Granulicella sibirica: one gene and its partners. The protein of the gene in region 3 binds, or shares a complex with, the protein of the main gene of each other region. Links are inferred from orthologs where the notes say so. Each region holds a gene or a part of one and is shown on either strand. Other genes may lie near its edges.

Evidence for each region. Proteins that work in one complex are often made in the same cells at the same time.
Region 1: the proteins of nuoI (region 3) and nuoH are in contact, whole or in part, in a cryo-EM structure (PDB 6ZJN), measured with the Thermus thermophilus proteins. The link is inferred for Granulicella sibirica from one-to-one orthologs. Residues at the interface, in WP_096411123.1 of Thermus thermophilus: Thr2, Leu3, Lys4, Leu6, Ser9, Thr13, Tyr16, Leu17, Val22, Thr23; in WP_096411122.1 of Thermus thermophilus: Arg41, Phe42, Val44, Arg45, Met46, Thr296, Tyr354.
Region 2: the proteins of nuoI (region 3) and nuoD are in contact, whole or in part, in a crystal structure (PDB 4HEA), measured with the Thermus thermophilus proteins. The link is inferred for Granulicella sibirica from one-to-one orthologs. Residues at the interface, in WP_096411123.1 of Thermus thermophilus: Thr2, Ala5, Leu6, Ser9, Ile12, Thr13, Tyr16, Leu33, Lys34, Pro35, Arg36, Phe37, His38, Leu58, Ala61, Ala62, Cys63, Pro64, Tyr66, Ile99, Phe100, Cys101, Gly102, Leu103, Glu105, Glu106, Ala107, Cys108, Pro109, Gly111; in WP_223903221.1 of Thermus thermophilus: His72, Arg73, Leu76, Gln77, Thr80, Tyr81, Arg84, Thr144, Tyr148, Arg151, Asp158, Glu161, Trp162, Val163, Thr164, Gly165, Gln166, Asn171, Arg174, Lys179, Glu180, Asp181, Leu182, Pro183, Glu184, Glu185, Arg200, Glu203, Leu207, Glu210.

What each region holds. Positions count from the first base shown.
Region 1 is NZ_RDSM01000002.1:895,817-898,836, forward strand. The notes cover bases 1-2,908. They hold nuoH (NADH-quinone oxidoreductase subunit NuoH), read right to left. Parts: upstream 2,032-2,908; coding sequence 970-2,031; downstream 1-969. Other genes in these bases: nuoL (NADH-quinone oxidoreductase subunit L), read right to left, coding at 1-57; nuoK (NADH-quinone oxidoreductase subunit NuoK), read right to left, coding at 82-384; GRAN_RS14660 (NADH-quinone oxidoreductase subunit J family protein), read right to left, coding at 392-898; GRAN_RS14670 (molybdopterin-dependent oxidoreductase), read right to left, coding at 2,072-2,908. Also shown: more of GRAN_RS14670, read right to left, coding at 2,909-3,020. UniProt on the Escherichia coli protein: NDH-1 shuttles electrons from NADH, via FMN and iron-sulfur (Fe-S) centers, to quinones in the respiratory chain. The immediate electron acceptor for the enzyme in this species is believed to be ubiquinone.
Region 2 is NZ_RDSM01000002.1:902,494-905,604, reverse strand. The notes cover bases 113-3,111. They hold nuoD (NADH dehydrogenase (quinone) subunit D), read left to right. Parts: upstream 113-983; coding sequence 984-2,240; downstream 2,241-3,111. Other genes in these bases: GRAN_RS14695 (NADH-quinone oxidoreductase subunit NuoE family protein), read left to right, coding at 2,660-3,111; GRAN_RS26325 (hypothetical protein), read left to right, coding at 2,524-2,667; GRAN_RS26730 (hypothetical protein), read right to left, coding at 2,389-2,514; GRAN_RS14710 (NADH-quinone oxidoreductase subunit C), read left to right, coding at 487-984; GRAN_RS14715 (NADH-quinone oxidoreductase subunit A), read left to right, coding at 113-486. Also shown: more of GRAN_RS14715, read left to right, coding at 79-112.
Region 3 is NZ_RDSM01000002.1:65,441-71,489, reverse strand. The notes cover bases 1,215-4,154. They hold nuoI (NADH-quinone oxidoreductase subunit NuoI), read right to left. Parts: upstream 2,968-4,154; coding sequence 2,461-2,967; downstream 1,215-2,460. Other genes in these bases: hemC (hydroxymethylbilane synthase), read right to left, coding at 4,077-4,154; GRAN_RS11150 (DUF4188 domain-containing protein), read left to right, coding at 3,508-4,068; GRAN_RS11155 (molybdopterin-binding protein), read left to right, coding at 3,014-3,553; GRAN_RS11165 (HD domain-containing protein), read right to left, coding at 1,832-2,320; GRAN_RS11170 (hypothetical protein), read right to left, coding at 1,236-1,625. In the rest of the region: thrC (threonine synthase), read right to left, coding at 1-217; GRAN_RS11175 (DUF5872 domain-containing protein), read right to left, coding at 548-1,009; more of GRAN_RS26660, read left to right, coding at 1,088-1,214; more of hemC, read right to left, coding at 4,155-5,021; GRAN_RS11140 (ferritin-like domain-containing protein), read left to right, coding at 5,366-6,049. UniProt on the Escherichia coli protein: NDH-1 shuttles electrons from NADH, via FMN and iron-sulfur (Fe-S) centers, to quinones in the respiratory chain. The immediate electron acceptor for the enzyme in this species is believed to be ubiquinone.

The DNA of each region.
Region 1 (3,020 bases), 830 kb from region 3 along the record:
GATGAGGAAGCCGAGGAATGGGCTGAGCGGGATGAGCCAGAGCGAGTTCGGATTCATGGAGTCGGGTGCGCCTAATTCTTCCTAGTTTTTCATCAGGTTGATCTGGTCAACGTTGAGCGTCTGCCGCGTACGGAAGATGGAGATGATGATGGCGAGGCCGACGGCGGCTTCGGCCGCGGCGACGACCATGACGAAGAAGACGAAGATCTGTCCCTGGACCTGATGCCACATATGGGCGAAGGCGACGAAGGTCAGGTTGACGGCGTTGAGCATGAGCTCGATCGACATGAAGATGGTGACGACGTTGCGCTTGATGAGGAAGGCGCCGACGCCGATCGAAAAGAGAATGGCCGCAAGGATGAGGTACCACGAGATAGGGACCATGTGTGGGCTACTGCTCCTTCCGGGCGAGCACGACGGCTCCGAGGATGGCGACGAGGATGAGGATGCTGGTGACCTCGAAGGGGAGGAGAAGGCGAGTGAAGAGGACGGTCGAGATCTCGGAGATGTTGGAGACGGCGTTCGAGAGATAGCCGCCGATCTGAGCGTTGCCAAGGGCTTTGCTCTCGGAGAGGAAGACGAAGCTCAGGAGGCAGAAGATGGCTGCGGCTCCGGGGAAGCCGACGATGGTCGAGGCCCTGGTGCCGATGGTGTTCTCTTCTTCACCCGCATTGAGCAGCATGATGACGAAGACGAACAGGACCATGATGGCTCCGGAGTAGACGATGACCTGGGCGGCGGCGAGGAACTCGGCGCCGAGTGACCAGTAGAGGACGGCAAGCGACATCATGACGACGACCAGCGACAGGGCGCTGTTGATGGGATGACGCTGCAACAGCAGGTTCAGCGCGGCGGCTACCGCAAGCAGGCCGAAGATGAGGAAGAGTGCGAGTTGCATGGGTGCTGCCTGGTCCTTCCCTGTGTCTGATCGGTATCGGGTTGATTGTAAATGGGTCGCTGACTTTAGGGTCAGGGGTGAAGAGCCATTACAAGCGAAGTGACGATGATGTTGGCCATGGCGACAGGCATCAGGAACTTCCAGCCGAAGCCCATGAGCTGGTCGTACCGGAAGCGTGGGAGGGTGGAACGGACCCAGATAAAGAGGAACAAGAACGAGAAGATCTTGAAGACGAACCAGAGGACGGGGAAGATCGCGTTCAGAATGGGCAAGTTCAGAAAGCCGTCGAAGAGATGGCCGAAGGGGCTGGAAGCGCCGCCGAAGAACAGGAGCGTGGCGACGCAACTGATGGTGATCATGTTGGCGTACTCAGCCATGAAGAACATGGCGAACTTCATGGAGCTGTACTCGGTGTGGTATCCGGCGACGAGTTCGGATTCGGCTTCGGGAAGATCGAAGGGGGAGCGGTTGGCTTCGGCGTAGGCGCTCATGATGTAGATGAAGAAGGCAACGATCTGGAAGCCGCCGAGAATATTCCACGAGAGCGCGCCGTGAGCGGCCTGGGAGTCGACGATGTCGCGGAGGCGGAGCGAACCGGCGCGGAGGACGACACCAACGAGCGAGAGGCCCAGGGCGAGTTCGTAGCTGATCATCTGCGATGTTGCGCGCAGGGAACCGAGGAGCGCGAACTTGTTATTCGAGGACCAGCCCGAGAGGGCGATGCCGTAGACGCCGATGGAGGTGATGCCGAGGATGACGAGAAGGCCGATGTTGAGGTCGGAGACCTGGAAGAGATCTACACCCTGTACGCGGGTGACGGCTCCGAAGGGAACAACGGCGATCGAGACCATCGCACAGGTGAGGGCGATCATGGGAGCAACGAGGAAGAGAGGACGATCGACGGCGAGGGGCATCATGTCTTCCTTGAGGAAGAGCTTGATGCCATCGGCGAGCGGCTGCAGAAGGCCGAAGGGGCCGGTGCGTGAGGGTCCCCAGCGGTTCTGCATGCGGCCGATGACCTTGCGCTCGAGCAGCACCGTGTAGGCGACCGCCGTCAGGGTGATGACGAAGACGACGAGCAGCTTGACGATGCTGATGAGGAGGAACGTAACGAAGGGGCTCAGGTGGCTCAACTGGTCTCTCTCTGGTTCAAAAAATGCAAAAGGTTATGCCTTAGTCGGCAGCGGTCTGGCCTTCGATGTGAACGAGTTTCTGGGCGGCGAGGCGTGCGTCGTTGAGTTGCAGGTCGTCGAGCATGGGCGAGTAGCGGCCGAGGGTTCCGGAGGTGAAGAGCTTGTCCTTGGCCGGGAGGACGAGGTCGCGGCGGTTGTCGATCTGGACGAGCGGCGCGGGAGCGGCGGGGGACAGGTGCTGGTCGTTGCCGGAGAGAAGCTGGAGGCGAAGCATCTTGTCGTAGCCGGGGACGAGGCGCTGGATCTCGTCGAGGATGGCGTTCGCGTCGAAGGGGCTGAGACGCGGCTCGAGGTTGTTGGCGGTGAGCCAGACGGCGTGACGGTCGGCCTCACCGGACTGGGCTCCACGGGTCTGGCCCATGTCGGCTCGCGTGCCCTTGCCGAAGGGAACGAGGTCGCTGACCTTTGCACCGATTTTGTCGGCGAGGCGCACGATCATCTCGAAGTCAGTGCGGACGCCGGCGCGGTCGCCAGCCTTCGAGACGCGCTGGAGATCGCCGTAGCTATTGGTGACGGAGCCGGCCTTCTCGTAGAGGTTGGCGGCGGGAAGGATGACGTCGGCGATCTTCGCTGTCTCGGTGAGGAACATCTCCTGCACGACGACGAAGGTGTTCTTGAGGGTGGCGGGGTCGATGTCGTAGCGGGCGACGGGGTTGGCGCCGACAACGTAGAGAGCGGAGAGATCGCCCTTGGCGGCGGCGTCGAAGATTTCGAGCATGTCGAGGCCGGGGGTGCTGGGGATCGTCGTCTCGCCGAAGGTGGATGCGCCGGAGGCGGGGGTATAGCCGGGGAGCATATCGGGCAGGAGGCCCATGTCGGCCGCGCCGCGGGAATTGACGTAGTCGGAGAGGAGGGCGAACTTGCGGTTCGGCAGGGTGAGACCGAAGGCGAGGAGCTTCTTGAGGTCTGCTCCACGAAGATCGTTGCCG
Region 2 (3,111 bases), 840 kb from region 3 along the record:
GTTCCGGCACTCCGCAACACCCACAATCCATTGGCTGCTTGACACTTGCCAACCACAGTCCTAGAGTCGAAGATGGCCATGGCGAGTTACCCCTACATCTGGAATTACCTCACCCTCGTGCTTCAGATCATCGTCGCTATCGGCATGGCCGTCGGCATGGTCGCTGCATCGTTCTTCATCGGCAAGCACAAAAACTCACGGACCAAACTCGGACCATATGAGTGCGGAATGGACCCCATCGGCGACGCCCGCGGACGTTTTTCGGTGCGCTTCTACATGGTCGCCATGCTCTTCATCCTGTTCGACGTCGAAGCCGTGTTTATGTTGCCATGGGCGGTCATCTTTCGCCGCCTCCCCGCCATCACGGGTCAGGCGATGTTCGGATTCTGGGAGATGTTCCTCTACATCGCCTTCGTCGCCGTCGGCCTCTTCTACGTATGGAAGAAGGGTGTCCTCAACTGGTCCGACGATAAGGGGGATCTCTAGATGGAAGCCGCACCCGATCCCAACAGGGCTCTAGGAACCGAGGCCGTCTTCGCCGCCTTCCCCGAAAACGCCGCCGTCGTCGCCCTTAAGTCCATCGCGACCGACGCCAAGTTCGAACGCAATGAGTTCACCGTCACGGTTGCCCGCGAGAACATCGTGGCCGCCGCCAAAGCTGTCCAGGCCGCTGGCTATAACTTCTTCGAAGATTGCACCGCTGTCGACTGGTACCCCTCCGAACCGCGCTTCCAGGTCAGCTACCACATCGTGTCGCACTCGCTGAAGCAGCGCATCCGGCTCGCGGTACGGCTCAACGGCGACTCGCCCAGCCTCGACTCCATCACGGATGTCTGGCCCTCCTCCAACTTCTACGAACGCGAAGTGTTCGACCTCTTCGGCATCCACTTCAACGGACACCCGAACCTCAAGCGCATCATGATGCCGGATGACTGGCAGGGACATCCCCTGCGCAAGGACTATCCGGTGGAGGGCTACCGCTAATGGCACCTCTTGCCGCTCCCGACATGATCGACCCGGGCGTAGAAGACGTCGTCGCAGACGCCAAACGCCACCAGGGCCGCCCCGGACCCGCCAGCCAGAACATGGTCATCAACATGGGCCCGCAGCACCCCTCGACGCACGGCGTTCTGCGCCTCGTGCTCGAGATCGATGGCGAGTCTGTCGTCAGCCTGGCTCCCGACATCGGCTATCTGCATACAGGGATCGAAAAGACCTGCGAGGCCAAGTTCTACCAGCAGGTTGTTCCGCTCACTGATCGCATCGACTATCTCTGTCCGATGACGAATAACCTCGCCTACTGCCTCGCGGTTGAAAAGCTCCTCGCCCTCGAAATCCCAGAGCGTGCTCAGTACCTGCGCGTGATGCTCAACGAGCTCACCCGCATCCAGTCGCACCTCGTCTGGCTCGGCACGCACGCCATGGATATCGGCGCGCTCACCGTCTTTCTGTACTGTTGGCGCGAGCGCGAAGACATCATGCGCATCTACGAGAACATCTCGGGCCAGCGCATGATGACCAGCTACTTCCGCATCGGTGGCCTGTCTCTCGAACCGCCCCTCAACTTTTACGATCAGGTCCGCGACTTCCTCAAGATCATGCCGGACCGCATCGACCAGTACGAGAACCTGCTCACCGGCAACCCGATCTGGACCGGGCGCCTCCAGGGCGTCGGCTATCTCTCCCCTGAAGACGCAATCGCCCTCGGCGTCACCGGTCCCCCGCTCCGCGCCTCGGGAGTGGACTGGGATCTTCGTCGCGACATGCCCTACTCGGGCTACGAAAAATTCAAGTTCGACGTGCCGGTCTCGAAGGTGGGCGACGTCTGGGCCCGCTACGTCGTTCGCATCCAGGAGATGCGCGAGTCGCTCAAGATCATCCAGCAGGCGCTCGACGGCATGCCCACAGGACGCATCGTCGCCGACGCCCCAAAGATCATCCTGCCCGACCGCGAGCAGATGAAGACCCAGATGGAATCCCTCATCCATCACTTCAAGATTGTGACGGAAGGCTTTGCTGTTCCAGCCGGAGAGGTCTACCAGGCCGTCGAATCCCCACGCGGCGAGATGGGCTACTACGTCGTCTCGGACGGCACCGCCAAACCGTATCGTGTTCACATGCGCAACCCGTCTTATGCAACGCTTCAGGCTCTTGAAACGATGTGCAAGGGCCGCCTGCTTGCCGACGTCGTTGCCGTCATCGGGTCGATCGACATTGTTCTCGGCGAAATTGACAGATAAAGGGATCGGCCGGCAAAGATTTCGTTTGGTTTCTCGTTTACGTTTTGCTTAAGGGCATGGCTTTGGCCGTGCCACAACCCAGGCAAGAGAGTGGGGCTTCCGCCCTGAGGTAGCGCTGGATAGCAGATTACACACCGAACTCTGGACCTCATGGGCCTCCCTGCTTCGCTCCTACGCAGCCGCCCACGGTCTCAACACCACGCACCACGCTGTAGTCGAAGTCGGCCCGGAAGAGATCACCCTCCGCGTCGGCAGCCACTGGCTCTTGTTTCACCACAGCACCATGCAATACGACGACGGACGCAAACAAGCCTTCGCCCTCACCGAACACGGAACAGTCATCACCGCGGCGGGGCAGGACAAGCATGAAGAAGAGATGGACATCGCCGCCGAGCGGCTGGCACGGGAGATGATGCACAGTGAGTGAAGTCGCCAACACAATATTCACGCCGGAGACGGCCGCCCGCTTCGACCACCTCGTCACCATCTATCCCCTGCGCCGCTCCGCGCTCGTCCCCATGCTGCTCTACGCGCAGGATGAGGTCGGCTACATCTCCGACGCCGTCGTCACCGAGATCGCCCAGCGCATCGGCATCTTCGAGCTCGACGTCCGCAACGTCCTCAGCTACTACTCCATGCTCCGCACCAAGCCTGCCGGCAAGTACAACGTGCAGGTCTGCACCAACATCTCCTGCATGCTGCGCGGTGGCTACGAGCTTCTCGACCACTGTAAGAAGCACCTCGGCATCGGTCACAAGGAAGTCACCGCCGACGGCATGTTCTCGCTCGAAGAAGTCGAATGCATCGGAGCCTGCTGCTGGGCTCCCGCCGTCCAGGTCAACTACGACTTCCACGACGACCTAACACCCGC
Region 3 (6,049 bases):
GGAAGCCGTCGGGGATGGGTAGAAGACGCTTGTAGCGCCAGATATTTGCTGGTCCGGCTTCAATCGCTTCGCGGGTGAATTCGCCGCGAGCGGAGTCGAGGTCATAGGCGATTTCGAGGGGCGCGAGGCAGTCGGGGCATCCGGAGAGAGGGCGGTTGCCGTAGCGTTTGCCGCACTCATTGCACTTCAACTCGTACGCGGTACAGGAATACTCCATTTGATCTCCCTGAGCGGGGGAGGGTCCGTTCTCTCGACGCGCTCTCTTGTTTTCAGGGAGGGGAGAAAACGGATGCAGTCCTGAATGCGGAACTGCGTGCTCCGAATCTCATGTTCCCCGTTTCCAGGAGAGAGTTGACACCGGTACCAAGTAGCTGTCCGGTTGTCGTGGCGTCTCAGGGCTCGTCCCTCAACCACTCTGCATGAAATTCAAATCTGCCGAAGCAGACTGGAATAGATCGTTTGTAGCACCAATGCGGGCGCGGGTGCAAGCTCACCCACAGGCGGTATCGCACCCATATGTGCGGTTTCCGCCCGATCGTTTTCGATGCTATTTCTTTGTGGCCGATTTACGGGCTTTTTTCGCTTTTTCTGTATTTGGGACGAATTGCTTGCCGGTCTTCGACGCTCGTTTCTTTTTTGCGTCGGTGGCCTTCTGTTCGGCGGGAGTGAGCTTGTCCCAGGCTTTGTCCGGGAGGTAACGGCTGGTGGATTTCTCCTGGATGGCCGGCTTTCCGTCGGTGGTGTGCCACTTCTCGTCACCCCAGTCCTTGAGGTGCTGCTGAGACTCGCTGCGTTCGTGCTTGTACTCGCCGCCCTCGGCCTTGTACTCGGAGGCTACGAGCTGAGCCTTGCGGGCGCTCCATTGATTGGGTTTGCCGCCCTTATCGCCCTTCATGAGCTTCTGCTTGATCTTCTCGCGGAGGGCTGGGTCGGTGTAGTTGGCGGCGGTCTTCTTTGCGGGAGGTTTCTTTGCTGCGGTTTTCTTTGCTGCGGCCTTCTTTGCGGTCATCGCCTGCACCTCGTTCGAGTGAGATGCGAAGGGAATGGAAGGAGGAACGGCAACAGGAGACGCAGATTCCGTTCGGGAATGACAACCAAAGAAGCGAAGGCAACAGGAATAGCGATCCAGGGCAAGGACCGCGACCTGGCCGCTTACGCTGCCACCTTAGCCGACGATGAGACCATCGGCGAAGATGGGGCACCCAACCAGCTGGGCTGAGGAAAGGCGCTGATGTCTAGTGGCGGACGACGATGTCGCGGACGCCTTCGACGAACGAGGCGGGGTCGAACTCTGTGCGGAGGATCTCGTCGGGGCAGTCGGTGAGGATGGCGACGCGCCAGTTGCAAACGAAGGCGACGAGTTGCTCGTGCCTGGCGGTCTTGACCTCGGAACAGAGGTGCTCAGCTTCAGGGATGCCGTCCTCTCCCTCAACGTCGATGAGGACGAGGTCGAAGGGCTTGGTCATGAAGATTGACAGACCGTCCGTGGCGCTGAGGGTGGAGTCGACCTCGAAGCCGGAGATGCGGAGGATCTGGTCGCGAAGAGGCCGGAGCATCTCGCGCCGGCAGATGTGGAGGATTCTCTGCTTCTGTTCGGGTTGTGAGCTGCCGGTTACCGGTACCAAAGACCTTGCTCCTGCGACAACATTTTTCGCACACCAGCCTGCGGCGGTTTGAGGCCGAAACAGACCCCGACCGTCCGCGAATCGGAATAAAACGGAGGGTACCCGTAGAGTTTACAAAAGGGTTTGCAGAACTTGTATTTTGTTTTTTGTCGGAATCCAATGTTACATATGCGACATAACAAGTCTTGAACGGAAGATGGCGTTGTCTAGTGCAGACGCCCGCTTCCCTCGGTGGCTGCGGCCTGCAGGAACTCGCGGAGGATGCGAATGCGCTCCTCGGCCAGGCGGCGTGCGGAGGCAAGGCGAAGAAGAGGGGGCAGATGGTCGAGCGCCTTCTGGAGTGAGGCGACGGCGTCCGAAAAGGTGACGAAACGGGTGTCGCGGCCGACCTTGGCTACGGTGCGAAGGATGCCGATGGCTCCGAGCTGCTCGAGGATGTCGGCGTCGCGGAGGATGGTGCTCTCGAGGGACTTTGGCTCGGTCGAGGGCTGGTGGTGCCGAATGCACTCGACGACGGCTTCAAGCTTCGCGGAGGGAAAGCCGTTGGAGATCAGGACCCTGGGGGCGAGATCAACCGCGTAGGCGACGCTGTCCCAACGTTCGAGGGCTTCCTGCTCCTCCGGGCGGTGGCCGACGAAGACGCCCATATCATGCAGCCAGGCCGCGGCGTAGACGACGTCATCGTCGTAGGTCAGTTCTGTCCCGATGACCTGGGTGAGTGCATAGAGGCGGGGCTGGTGGCCGTACTTTTCGCCGGCTTCGCGTTCTCCCGGACGTAGAGCTCAAGGGCTTCCCGCCAAGGCTGGGAGGGTGCGTTCACTTTGGCTAAAGAGTCTTAGCTGAGCACGTTCGCGAGATCCTGCTCGTTGCGGCCCTCGAGCGGAAGCGCGGGGCGGATGCCGACGAGAAGGTCTTCCTTGCGCATGACCAGGGTGGTCGCGTTGAGCGAGGCGAGCTCGAAGCCATGGCCGTGGGTGATGGCGTCGGTGGGGCAGGCCTCGACACAGTAACCGCAGAAGATGCAGCGGTTGTAGTCGATGTTGTAGACCTTGGCGTAGCGCTCGGCGGAAGAGATGCGGACCTCTTCGGTGTTCTCGGCGGCTTCGATGTAGATGCAGTTCGAAGGACAGGCCGCGGCGCAGAGGAAGCAGGCGACGCATTTTTCGAGGCCATCTTCGTCGCGCTGGAGCTGGTGCTTGCCGCGAAAACGCTCCTGAAAGATGGCGCCGCGCATGGGGCCTTTGCCGTCGGGGTAGTTTTCAACTTCGGTGGGCTGGAACATCTCCTTGAAGGTGATGGACATTCCCTTGGCGATGGCGGCAGCGTCGCGGATCATGGACATGGTTTTGAGTATACGACGACGTGTGGGTTAGGCTGAAGGCATGAACATGTCGCGTGCCGTGGCGCTCCCGTTTGTGGCTCTTGTTTTCAGTCTGGGTGCGTTTCCCGTGTGCGGCGGAGCGCAGGCCGGGGCTCCGATGGCGGAGCATGCCCACGCCAAGGCTGTGCCTTCCGCGGCACTGATGGTGTCGGTCGAGGGAAAGACGGTTACCTTCACCACGGCGGACCTGGAGGCGATGACGCAGAAGACGGTGACCGTCCATAACGCGCACAACAGCATGGACGAGACGTACTCCGGGGTTTTGCTGACGGAGGTGCTCGCGAAGGCTGGGGCCGGGGACGGCTCGTTGGGGAAGGCGCTGCTGCGGAGCTATGTGAAGGCGGCGGGGACGGACAAGTACTGGGTGCTGTACTCGGGGATCGAGATCGACGGGGCGGCGCATGCCGGGCAGGTCCTCGTGGCGACGAAGCTGGGCGGGCAAGCGCTGGGCGACGATGGGGCTTTCAAGCTGGTCAGCTCGGAGGACAGCAAGCCACAGCGGTGGGTGAGGAATTTGACGGCACTGACGCTGGTGAAGGCGGAGTAGCTCTACCGGGACTGGGGAACAACGTGGCAAAGATATTCGCGGGACGCGCGTCAGCTCGGATAGAGGGGCCTTTTGTCATTTTTCTCATCGGCTTTCGGATCAACCGCTTCTTTGCTTTCGGAAAGTGGATGCCGGTCGCGAGGGCCATGGGACCGATGATTCGAGAGCTGGTCGCCCATCCCGAGATGGGATTCCTGTATGCCGAGCCGATGTTTACGTGGCGTGGCGTGGCCATGGTGCAGTACTGGCGGAGCTTCGAACAGCTTCATACTTATGCACAGGATCGGAACGCGCACCATCTACCGGCGTGGGCGGCGTTTAATCGGAGCGTCGGTTCGGACGGCAGTGTCGGGATCTGGCACGAGACGTACGAAGTTGCGGCGAATCGATACGAGTGTGTTTATGCGAATATGCCGCTCTGGGGTCTGGCGAAGGCCGGCAAACAGGTGGCGGCCACCGGGCGACGGCAGGGAGCGAAGGACCGGATGGGTCTCCCATCCGATGAGGATAGCTAGGGCCTAACCTAGTTGGCAGTTGCCGCCAGCAGGTCGAGGGCTCCACGTTCTTTCAGGTGGGCCGCGACGCGCTGGCCGAACTCGATGGGGTCGGCGGAGTGGGTGGATTCGGCTTCGAGCTGGATCATGGTGTCGCCGTCGGGGGCGACGACCTGGGAGTACATCTTGTAGCCTTCGCTGGTTGGCTGGCAGAGAACGCCTACGGGGAGCTGGCAGCCTCCGCCGAGGACGTCGAGGACAGACCGTTCGGCTTCGACAGAGAAGCGAGTGTGTGGATGGTTGAAGAAGGAGATCGACTGACGGATGTACTGGTCGCGTTCGGTTGAGCCGGAGCGTGTTTCGAGTGCGAGGGCTCCCTGGCCGGGAGCAGGACAGACCTCGGTGGGATCGAAGCGCTGGTGAACCCACTCGGCGCGATTGAGGCGGTCCAGTCCGGCGGCTGCGAGGACAAGAGCGTCGCACTTGCCGTCAGCGAACTTTTTCAAACGGGTGTCGATGTTGCCGCGAACGTCTACGAAATTGAGGTCGGGCCGGAGAGCGAGAAGCTGGGCGCGGCGGCGTGGGCTCGTGGTGCCGACGGTGGCGTTATCGGGCAGGGTGTGGAGCGCCCAGAACTGCTCGCAGACAAGGACATCGCGTGGGTCCGCGCGCTTGGGGATAGCGGCTATTTCGAACTGAGGTTCGAGTTGGGTGGGCAGATCCTTGAGGGAGTGAACGGCGAGGTCGATGCGTCCATCTTCGAGCGCTTCTTCGATCTCCTTGATGAAGATGCCTTTGCCGTCGAGCCCCGGGGGTGGGACAAAGCCGGGCTGCTGCATGCGGTCGCCGGTGGTGCGGATGATCTCGATCTCGGTCTGATAGCCTGCGTCGCGTAGGGCATACGAAATGTGGTTGGCTTGCCAGAGGGCGAGCTGAGATCCTCGGGAGCCGATGCGAATAGGTGTGGGCTTCATGTCTTAAGCAGGATACGGCAGGGACGGCATCCGGCGCTAAGTCGCACATAAGACGAGTGAGCGCCCGGTTCGATTCACGTTGGTTACACTTTCCCTTTTTCGCGCATCCTACGTGGTGTTGCCCCGCAGGAACCGTCTCTTCCTCGTCTTCTACGAAAGCTGACAAACGATTCGCATTTTCACAAATCCAGAAGTACGGTCAGGCCGTAATAGAAGTTAAGCCTTACCCAGGCTTCGACAAGGCACGTAGCTCTTTCTTTCTCGTTCGCAGATTTCTTTCTCGTTCGTAGATTTCTTTCTCGTTCGTAGATCGTTTAACCGTTTCATTTCGGAGGTCGATTCAAGTGAACAAGATCGAGCAACTTCTCCACTCCGGGCCATCGCGACGCAGCTTTCTTGCTGGCGCCGGTGCTCTCGGCGCAGCGGCCATCGTTACTGGCTGCAATAGCGATTCTGGTACCGCCGTATCGCCGACAACTCCAACCACGCCGCCGGCGCTCGACCTGCCGGATAACGACGTCCTGAACTTCGCCCTGAACCTCGAGTACCTGGAAGCCGAGTTCTATCTCCGCGCAGCGACCGGAAGCGGTATCTCCTCCGCCGATGGCGGCTCCGGCACCGTTGTTGGCGGAACTGCTGTTCCAGGCTTCACCGCGGCACAAGCAGCGTACGCCAACGAGATCGCACAGGCGGAGCTGAACCACGTTCGTTTTATCCGAGCGGCAATTTCGGGCAACAGCGGAACGCCCGTCGGACGACCTAACCTCGACTTCACAAACTCATTCAACGCCCTGGCTACGGCCGCCGGCATCGGACCCATGTTCAACCCGTTTCTCAACCCAACGAACTTCCTCATCGGCGCGTTCATCTTCGAGGACGTAGGCGTCACGGCTTACAACGGAGCCGCTCCCCTGCTCAGCAGCAACACTTTGCTGACAGCAGCGGCAAGCATCATGGCCGTAGAGGCTTACCATGCCGCCGAACTTCGCTCGCGCATTGTGGCTACGTCGATCGGAGGGGATAACACC